One region of the Clostridium sp. TJA032 genome, then DNA from elsewhere that is predicted to be linked to it. Evidence: predicted binding sites of a transcription regulator. Region 1 holds the regulator's gene; the other holds the start of a gene.

What was found. The regulator Rex, encoded in region 1, represses fermentation and respiration genes when NADH is low (regulators of the CRP and FNR family bind a similar motif). The targets are predictions, from matches to a motif close to ATTGTTAANNNNTTAACAAT.
Region 2: the regulator Rex is predicted to act here: its motif matches at 2,852-2,871, upstream of adhE (bifunctional acetaldehyde-CoA/alcohol dehydrogenase).

Annotation. Positions count from the first base shown of each region.
Region 1 is NZ_JBZEFB010000003.1:42,144-47,045, reverse strand. It holds gene AC4FRL_RS08495 (ArsR/SmtB family transcription factor) at 1-3, shown strand, start outside; gene AC4FRL_RS08490 (heavy metal translocating P-type ATPase) at 56-2,236, shown strand; gene AC4FRL_RS08485 (redox-sensing transcriptional repressor Rex) at 2,704-3,342, shown strand; gene AC4FRL_RS08480 (short-chain-enoyl-CoA hydratase) at 3,604-4,386, shown strand; gene AC4FRL_RS08475 (acyl-CoA dehydrogenase) at 4,427-4,902, shown strand, end outside.
Region 2 is NZ_JBZEFB010000004.1:85,631-90,532, reverse strand. It holds gene AC4FRL_RS09845 (MATE family efflux transporter) at 1-1,287, shown strand, start outside; gene AC4FRL_RS09840 (hypothetical protein) at 1,327-1,506, opposite strand; gene AC4FRL_RS09835 (nucleoside recognition domain-containing protein) at 1,620-2,198, shown strand; gene AC4FRL_RS09830 (spore maturation protein) at 2,211-2,729, shown strand; gene adhE (bifunctional acetaldehyde-CoA/alcohol dehydrogenase) at 3,134-4,902, shown strand, end outside.

The DNA.
Region 1 (4,902 bases):
TAATTCAAAAGAAAAAATAAAATAATTATATTTTAATGAAAAGGAGGTATTTAAAATGAATGATATCAAACTTTATTTAGAAGGATTAAATTGTGCAAACTGTGCAGGGAAAATTGAGGATAAAGTTAATAAACTTCCAGAAGTTAAAGAAGCTGTACTTAATTTTTCAACAAAACTTTTACTTGTAACACCAAAAGAAGGTGTTTCAAAGGAAGGACTAGAAGAAAAGATAAAAAAAATAGTTTTAGATTTAGAGCCAGAGGTAAAAGTTTTAAAAAATAAAAGTGATATGAAAAATAATAGTCATGTTTGTGAAGATTCATGTTGTCATGAAGGTAGTCATAGTCATGCTCATAAGAAGGAAAGTAATAATTCAATTGCTGGCAATATAGATAAAAAAGAATTATTAAGACTTGCAATTGCCTTAGCTTTATTTATTATAGGAATGATAGTTAAATTAGATAAAACTTATGAGTTTATTATTTTTGGTATTGCTTATATTATAGCTGGTGGAGAGGTTCTTTTAAGAGCATGTAAAAACATTTTAAAAGGACAAGTTTTTGATGAAAACTTCTTGATGTCTATAGCTACAATTGGGGCTTTTGCCATAGGTGAGTTCCCAGAGGGTGTAGCAGTAATGTTATTTTATGAAGTAGGAGAACTATTCCAAGATTATGCAGTAAATAAATCAAGAAAATCTATATCTGATTTAATGAATATAAGACCAGATTTTGCAAATTTAATAGGTGAAAATGGAGAAGAGAAAAAAGTTTCACCAGATAAAGTAAGTGTTGGTTCAACAATAATTGTAAGAGCAGGTGAAAAAATTCCTCTAGATGGTATTGTGTTAGAAGGAGAAGGAACTCTTGATGTTTCAGCTTTAACAGGAGAATCACTTCCAAAGGAAGTTGATAAAAAAGATGAAGTTTTAGCAGGTTCTATAAATAAAAGTGGATTATTAAAAATAAAAGTAACAAAAAGTTTTGGTGAATCTACAGTTTCTAAGATATTAGATTTAGTTGAAAATGCAGGTAATAAAAAATCACCAACAGAGAAATTTATAACGAAGTTTGCAAGATATTATACACCAGTTGTAGTATTTTCAGCTTTAGCTCTTGCCATAATACCTCCTTTAGTTATGGGAGAAAGTTTTTCTCCTTGGATTTCAAGAGCTTTAATATTTTTAGTTGTTTCTTGCCCTTGTGCATTAGTTGTATCTATACCACTTGGTTATTTTGCTGGAATAGGTTTAGCATCTAAAAATGGTATATTAATAAAGGGTAGTAATTACTTAGAAGCTTTAAATAATGTAGAGAGTATAGTTTTTGATAAGACAGGAACTTTAACAAAAGGTACTTTTAAGGTTCATAAAGTACAAAGTACAAGCAATTTAAAGGATGAAGAATTATTAAAGTTAGGAGCTTATGCAGAGTATTATTCAAATCATCCTATTGCTAAGTCTATAGTTAGTGAGCTAAAAGAAAAAGTTGATAAATCTTTAATTTCAGATTATGAAGAGATTTCAGGTAAAGGAATAAAGGTTAAAATTAACAATGATATCTTTTTAGCTGGTAATTCAAAATTAATGGATATGTTTAATATAAAAATATCTAAAATAGATGAAATAGGAACTGTTGTTTACTTAGCAAATGAAAAAACTGAGTTAGGATATATAGTTATTTCAGATGAAGTAAAGGATGATTCTAAAGAAGCTATAAGTGGATTGAAGCAAATAGGAGTAAAGCAAACTATAATGTTAACTGGAGATAATGAAAAAGTTGGAGATAGTGTAGCTAAAGAACTAGGAATTGATAAAGCTTATTGCAGTTTACTTCCTCAAAATAAAGTTGAAAAGTTAGAACATATTTTTAAAGATAAAAGTAAAGGAAAAAAGATTGCCTTTGTTGGTGATGGAATAAATGATGCACCTGTTTTAGCTAGGGCTGATATAGGAATAGCTATGGGTGGTGTTGGTTCTGATGCAGCTATAGAAGCAGCAGATGTAGTTATAATGGATGATAAGCCAAGTAAGATAATAAAGGCAATAAAAATAGCTAAAAGAACAAATGCAATTGTATGGCAAAATATAATTTTTGCTTTAGGTATTAAGGTTATAATTTTAATATTTGGTGCTTTAGGAATGGCTAATATGTGGGAAGCTGTATTTGGAGATGTAGGTGTAACATTAATAGCTGTTTTAAATTCAAGTAGAATATTAAAGAGTAAAAATTTATAAGCGTGAAATTTGTCTAATGTTGTTGACAATGGTTAAATTTTTTGCTATCTTAATATGGTAAGAATACTTTCAGGCATAGGGTATAGATTGTAAATAATTCCCTTAAACTTTTATATTAAACATTATGAAATGTTTAAATAGGCTTGTGTGCACGTAGGGTTTTAGCCACGCAAGCCTTATTTTTTTTGTAGAAATTTATTAGATAAGTATAGATATGTTATAGATTACATAGTTTTAATAATATTAATTAAGAAAATAAAAATTTCTAATATTTGTAAAGAATACACAAAAATACATATATTTTTCATAGTAAAACCAAAAGAATGTTAAAATATAGACAAACTTTTTAGGGTATGATAATATTTTATAAGGTTAATTTTGTAATTTTATCATTAGATTTTAGAATATAGTCTAAAAAGTAATTGCTTTTTAAAAAAATAAAAATTTTAGAAAGAGGTGCTATTTAAATGGAAAAGAAAAAAGGCATATCTATGGCTGTAGTAAAAAGATTGCCTAAATACCATAGATATTTACAAGAGCTTATGGAAAATGATGTTGATAGAATATCTTCAAAAGAATTAAGTGAAAAAATAGGATTTACAGCTTCTCAAATAAGACAAGACCTTAACTGCTTTGGTGATTTTGGTCAACAAGGTTATGGTTATAATGTTAAGGAGTTATATAATAACATAGGAAATATTTTAGGCCTTAATAGAGATTATAATACAGTTATAATCGGTGCGGGAAATATAGGTCAGGCTATTGCAAATTACAATAGTTTTAATAAATTAGGCTTTAAATTAAAAGGTATTTTTGATGCTAATCCAAGAATGTTTGGCATAAAAATAAGAGATATTGAGATACAGGATGTTGAAAATTTAAAAGATTTCGTGAAAGAAAATGATATAGAAATAGGAATAATTTGTGTTCCTAGAACTAATGCACAAAAGGTATGTAATGACTTAGTTGAAGGTGGAATAAAAGGTATATGGAACTTTGCGCCTTTAGACTTAAATGTTCCTAAAAATGTAAAAGTTGAGAATGTACATTTAAGCGAAAGTATGATGACTTTAGTGTATCTTTTAAATCATAATGACGTAAAATAAATTGGATTTATTTTATAAAAATTTGTTTAAAATGGAAAATTAGTATTAGATTTTCAAAAAAATATATTGAAAAATTTACTATTAAGTTTTATAATTTAATTGAAGTACAGGGTACTTCAATTATTTTTTTGCCTTTGCTTGTTACAAAATTAACAATTAATTATGTGAAAGTTTAGGATAATAATGGTTATATTGTTATAAATTACTTTAAAAGTCATTTACAACCGTATATCCGCTATGGTATATGAGGGAGGAAATAAAATGGAATTAAATAATGTAATCTTTGAAAAGCAAGGAAACATCGGAGTTTTAACAATTAACAGACCTAAAGCATTAAATGCACTAAACTCAGAGACACTAAAAGATTTAAATACTGCTATAGAAAATATAGAAAAAGATGATGATTTGTATGTTGTTATTTTAACAGGCGCTGGAGATAAAGCTTTTGTTGCAGGTGCTGATATAGCAGAAATGAAAGACTTAAATGAAGAAGAGGGTAAAGAATTTGGATTATTAGGAAATAAGGTATTTAGAAGATTAGAGAATTTAGACAAGCCTGTCATTGCAGCAATTAATGGTTTTGCTTTAGGTGGTGGATGTGAAATTTCTATGTCTTGTGATATAAGAATAGCTTCTTCAAAAGCTAAATTTGCTCAACCAGAAGTTGGTTTAGGTATAACACCAGGTTTTGGTGGAACTCAAAGATTACCAAGAATAGTTGGACAAGGCAAAGCTAAAGAACTTATTTATACAGGAGATATTATAAAAGCTGATGAAGCTTTAAGAATTGGGTTAGTAGATAAAGTTGTTGAACCAGAAAAATTAATGGAGGAAGCAATGACTTTAGCAAAAAAAATAGCTAATAATGCACCAATAGCTGTTAAGTTATGTAAAGATGCAATTAATAGAGGTATTCAAGTTGATATAGATTCAGCTGTAGCTATAGAAGCTGGAGATTTCGGAAAATGTTTCTCTACAGAAGACCAAAAAGAAGGAATGAGTGCTTTTTTAGAGAGAAGAGAAAAAACTTTTAAAAATAAATAATTTTTAAAATGGTTGTATGGATTTAAGGAGGGTAATTAAAATGAACTTTCAATTAACAAGAGAACAAGAATTAGTTAAGCAAATGGTTAAAGAATTTGCTCAAAATGAAGTTAAACCTATAGCGGCTGAAATAGATGTAACAGAAAGATTTCCAATGGAAAATGTTAAAAAAATGGCCAAATTAGGAATGATGGGCATACCTTTTAGTAAAGAGTTTGGTGGCGCAGGTGGAGATACTTTATCTTATATTTTAGCTGTTGAAGAATTATCAAAGGTTTGTGCTACTACAGGGGTTATAGTTTCAGCCCATACTTCTTTATGTGCTTCTTTAATAGAACAATTTGGAACACAAGCACAAAAAGAAAAATATTTAATTCCACTTGCAAAAGGGGAAAAGTTAGGAGCTTTTGGATTAACTGAGCCAGGAGCAGGAACTGATGCAGCTGGTCAACAAACTACTGCTACATTAGATGGCGATAACTATATTTTAAATGGAAGTAAGATTTTTATAACTAA
Region 2 (4,902 bases), on a different contig from region 1:
CTAGTTAATGCACTTTATAATATTGTTGATAGAATATTCATAGGACATATTCCTGGAGTTGGACCTATGGCCATTACTGGAGTGGCTATAACAATGCCTATTATGTCTATATTACTTGGGTTTGGAATGCTTATAGGAATTGGTGCAACAGCAAATATTTCTATAAAATTTGGTCAAAACAAAAGAAAAGATGCAGAGAAAATATTAGGAAATTCTATAGTTTTAGTAACAATAATTTCTTTAGTATTAACATTTATAGGAATAGCTTTTTCTGATAATATTTTAGGGTTATTTGGTGCTAGTGAAACTACAATTTTTTATGCAAAAGAGTATATAAATATAATACTTTTAGGAACTATATTTAATTTAATGTCCTTTTCACTATATAGTACAATAAGAGCTGATGGAAATCCTAAAATGTCTGCTGCAGTAATGATTTTAGGATGTATTATAAATGTAATATTAGATGCAGTTTTTATTTTTGTATTTGATTTTGGAATAAAGGGAGCAGCTTTAGCTACTGTAATATCTCAAATAATTACAACTTTAATAATGTTTTATTATTATACTTTAGGAAGTTCAAATTTAAAATTGAAGTTAGAAACTCTTAAATTAGACTGGCCTTTAGTTAAGATTATTTTAGCAATAGGTGTAGCGCCTTTTTCAATGCAAATGGCAGCTAGTGTAGTTCAAGTAATAGCAAATAATGCTTTAAGAACTTATGGTGGTGATTTGGCTATGGGAGCTATGGCGATAATATCATCAGTATCTATGATTTTCTTAATGCCTATATTCGGAATAAATCAAGGGTCTCAACCTATTATTGGATATAATTATGGAGCAAAGAAGTATGATAGAGCACAAAAAACAGTAAAGTTAGCAATGATAGCTGCAACAATAATACTAGTTTTAGGCGGAATATTAATTCAAGCTTTCCCATCTTTTGTTATTGGCTTATTTAATTCAGATCCTAAGCTTTTAGAGATAGGAGTTCCTGGTCTTAGAATTTACTTACTTATGATGCCAATCATAGGAATATCAATAGTTGGTTCTAACTATTTCCAATCAATAGGAAAGGCTAAGTTAGCTACTTTCTTAAGTTTATTAAGACAGGTTATATTATTAATACCCTTAACTTTAATTTTACCTAAGGTTGCTGGGTTAGGCTTAACAGGTGTTTGGTTAGCTGGAACAGTATCAGACTTCTTATCAACATTAATTACAGGAGCTTTTGTAATTAAAGAATTTAAAAAAGAAGATAATATAAAATCAGAAGCTATAAATTAAAAAAAGCTGAGTTTAGTAATTACTAAGCTCAGCTTTTTTTTATATAATACCTTCATCTTTTAATAAATCTTCAAGTTTTTTTACTTTCTCTGTTAGAGTAACGAATTTTTGCTTTAAATCATCTTTGCTTAAAGCATCTATTTGAACTTCAAGTTCTTCTACAGTTTTTAAAACTTCATCTATATCTTGTTGAGCTAACTTTAAATTATTTTCGTTCATATAAAAATTCTCCTTTGAAGTAAATTCGTTCTTTGTAGTTTTATGGTAACACTACTATTCTAACTATGCAAGGCATATATTATACAGAAATTACTTGTGATTTAGGAGGAGAGATGATTAATTATATATGGTTTGCAATTATAGCCTTAGGATTGATTTTTAGCATAATGACAGGCCAGGGAGAGTTGATTACAAAGGGGCTTACAGAATCTTCAGAAGGTGCAGTAAAGTTTATAATTTCACTAGTTGGAATTATGTGTTTTTGGTGTGGAGTAATGAAAATTGCAGAAAAAAGTGGACTAACTTCTAAGGTTGCAAAGTTATTAAATCCTATATTAAAAAGAATATTTAAGGAAAGTGCAGATAATGAAGAAGCAATGGGAGCTATTGTTATGAATTTAACGGCTAACATGTTTGGACTATCTAATGCAGCTACTCCTCTTGGGATTAAAGCTATGAGTGAATTAAATAAGATAAATAAAGAGAAAAAAGGAAGGGCTTCAAATGATATGGCCTTATTTTTAGTTATAAATGCTTCTTGTATTCAGTTAATTCCTTCAACAGTTATATCAATTAGAGCAGCAGCAGGTTCTAGTAATCCTGCTAGTATAATAGTTCCTGCTATTATATGTACCTTTATTGCTTGTTGTGTAGGAATTATGTGTTCAAAGATTTTACAAAGGTATTTTTAGGAGGAGAGAATTTTGTTTGCGAATAATATAGTTCCAATAATATTTCTTTTAATAATAGTTTATGGAATGTTTAAAGGGAGAAAGGTTTATGAATGGTTTATAGAAGGAGCAAAGGAAGGACTTATGGTATGCTTTAAAATCTTTCCAGCTTTATTAGCTATGATGATTGCTATAAGAATATTTAAGGATGCTAATTTACTTAATTATTTAAACAATCTTTTAGAACCTGTTGTATCTTTAATAGGTTTACCTAAGGATGTTGTTCCTTTAGTATTAATTAAACCTCTATCTGGAAGTGGAGCTTTAGGAGTTTATACAGAAATAATAAATACCTTTGGTCCAGATACTAGAGAGGGTTTAATTTCCTCTGTAATAATGGGTGGAACAGAAACAATATTTTATACAATAACAGTTTATTTTGGGGCTGTTGGAATAAAAAAAATAAGACACACTTTTTGGGCGGCTTTTATGGCAGATATAACAGCTATTATAATGGCAGTAATAATAGTAGGAATTTTCTTTGCTTTGTAATTTTTAAAAGTTAATTTTTTTTGAAAAGAGTTAACGAATAGTTTTTAATTTAAATATGAAAAGGCTATGTAAAGGATACAAAATATTACAGAAATCGTTTAACTAAAAAATAAAACTTTAAGGTTGATAAAAAAATCACAAAATAGTTAAAAAAATAACGAATTTTTGTCGAGAAAATGTAAAAAATGTTAAAAAAAGTCTAGATTTTTTTTGTTTATCATGATATTATAATCTCGTAAGGTTGGTAAAGAACTTGGAAAAGTAATTTATTACCTTTAAAAGCCAAAATAAATGAAAAAAAATTCTTAAATGGAATTTTATTAAAGTTAAAAACTTAACTAGTGCTTTTAATTAATTTTATATATTATGAAAATAAGACTAATCTATAAATGAGGTGGGTATCAATGAAAGTAACAAATGTAGATGAATTAATGCTTAGGTTAGAGAAAGTTAGAGCAGCTCAAAAAGAGTTTTCAAACTACTCTCAAGAGCAAGTGGATGAGATATTTAGACAAGCAGCTGTAGCGGCTAACAATGAAAGAATAAGATTAGCAAAAATGGCTGTTGAAGAATCAGGAATGGGAATAGTTGAAGATAAGGTTATAAAAAACCATTTTGCAGCTGAATATATATACAATAAATATAAAGATGAAAAAACTTGTGGAGTTATAGAAAAAGATGAGTCTTTTGGTATAACTAAAATAGCTGAGCCAATAGGTGTTGTAGCAGCAATAGTTCCTACTACAAACCCAACATCAACAGCTATATTTAAAGCTTTAATATCATTAAAGACTAGAAATGCTGTATTCTTTTCACCACATCCAAGAGCTAAAAATTCAACAATAGAAGCAGCTAGAGTTGTTTTAGAAGCAGCAGTTAAAGCTGGAGCTCCAAAGGATATAATAGGATGGATAGATGAGCCATCAGTTGAAATGTCACAAGTATTAATGTCAGAAGCTGATATTATATTAGCTACTGGTGGACCAGGAATGGTTAAAGCTGCTTATTCATCAGGAAAACCAGCAATCGGAGTTGGAGCAGGTAATACACCAGCTATAATAGATGAAACAGCACACATTAAAATGGCAGTAAACTCAATATTATTATCAAAAACTTTTGATAATGGAGTTATCTGTGCATCTGAGCAAACAGTATTAGTTGTTGATAAAGTTTATGATGAAGTAAGAAAAGAATTTGCTGATAGAGGAGCTTACTTCTTAAAAGATAAAGAGATAGATAAAGTAAGAAAAACAATTTTAATAAACGGTAATTTAAATGCTAACATAGTTGGTCAATCAGCATGGAAAATAGCTGATATGGCAGGTGTTAAGGTTCCAAAGGATACAAAAGTTTTAATTGGTGAAGTTGAATCAGTTGAATTAGAAGAACCATTCTCACATGAAAAATTATCACCAGTACTAGGAATGTATAGAGTTGCTAACTTTGATGAAGCTTTAGTTAAAGCTGAAAGATTAGTTGAACTTGGAGGATTTGGACATACTTCAGTTTTATATACTGACATAATGAAATCACAAGACAGAATTAAAAAATTCGGTGCAACTATGAAAACAGGTAGAACAATAATAAATATGCCATCAACTCAAGGAGCTATTGGAGATATCTACAACTTCAAGCTAGCACCATCATTAACATTAGGTTGTGGATCATGGGGTGGAAACTCAGTTTCAGAAAACGTTGGTCCTAAACATTTAATAAATGTTAAGAGTGTAGCTGAGAGGAGAGAAAATATGCTTTGGTTCAGAGTTCCAGAAAAAGTTTATTTCAAATATGGTGCTTTAGGAGTTGCTCTTAGAGAATTAAAAGATTTAAATAAGAAAAAAGTATTTATAGTAACAGACAACGTATTAGCAAGTTTAGGATATGTTGATAAAATAACAAGTGTTTTAGAAGAAATAGGTATAGATTTTAGAGTATTCTCAGAAGTTACTCCAGACCCAACTTTAGCTTGTGCTAAAAAAGGTGCTGAAGCAATGAGAAGTTACCAACCAGATGCAATCATAGCTCTTGGTGGAGGTTCACCAATGGATGCTGCTAAAATTATGTGGGTAATGTATGAACATCCAGAAGTTGCTTTTGAAGATTTAGCAATGAGATTTATGGATATAAGAAAGAGAGTTTACCCATTCCCAACTATGGGTCAAAAAGCTATGAT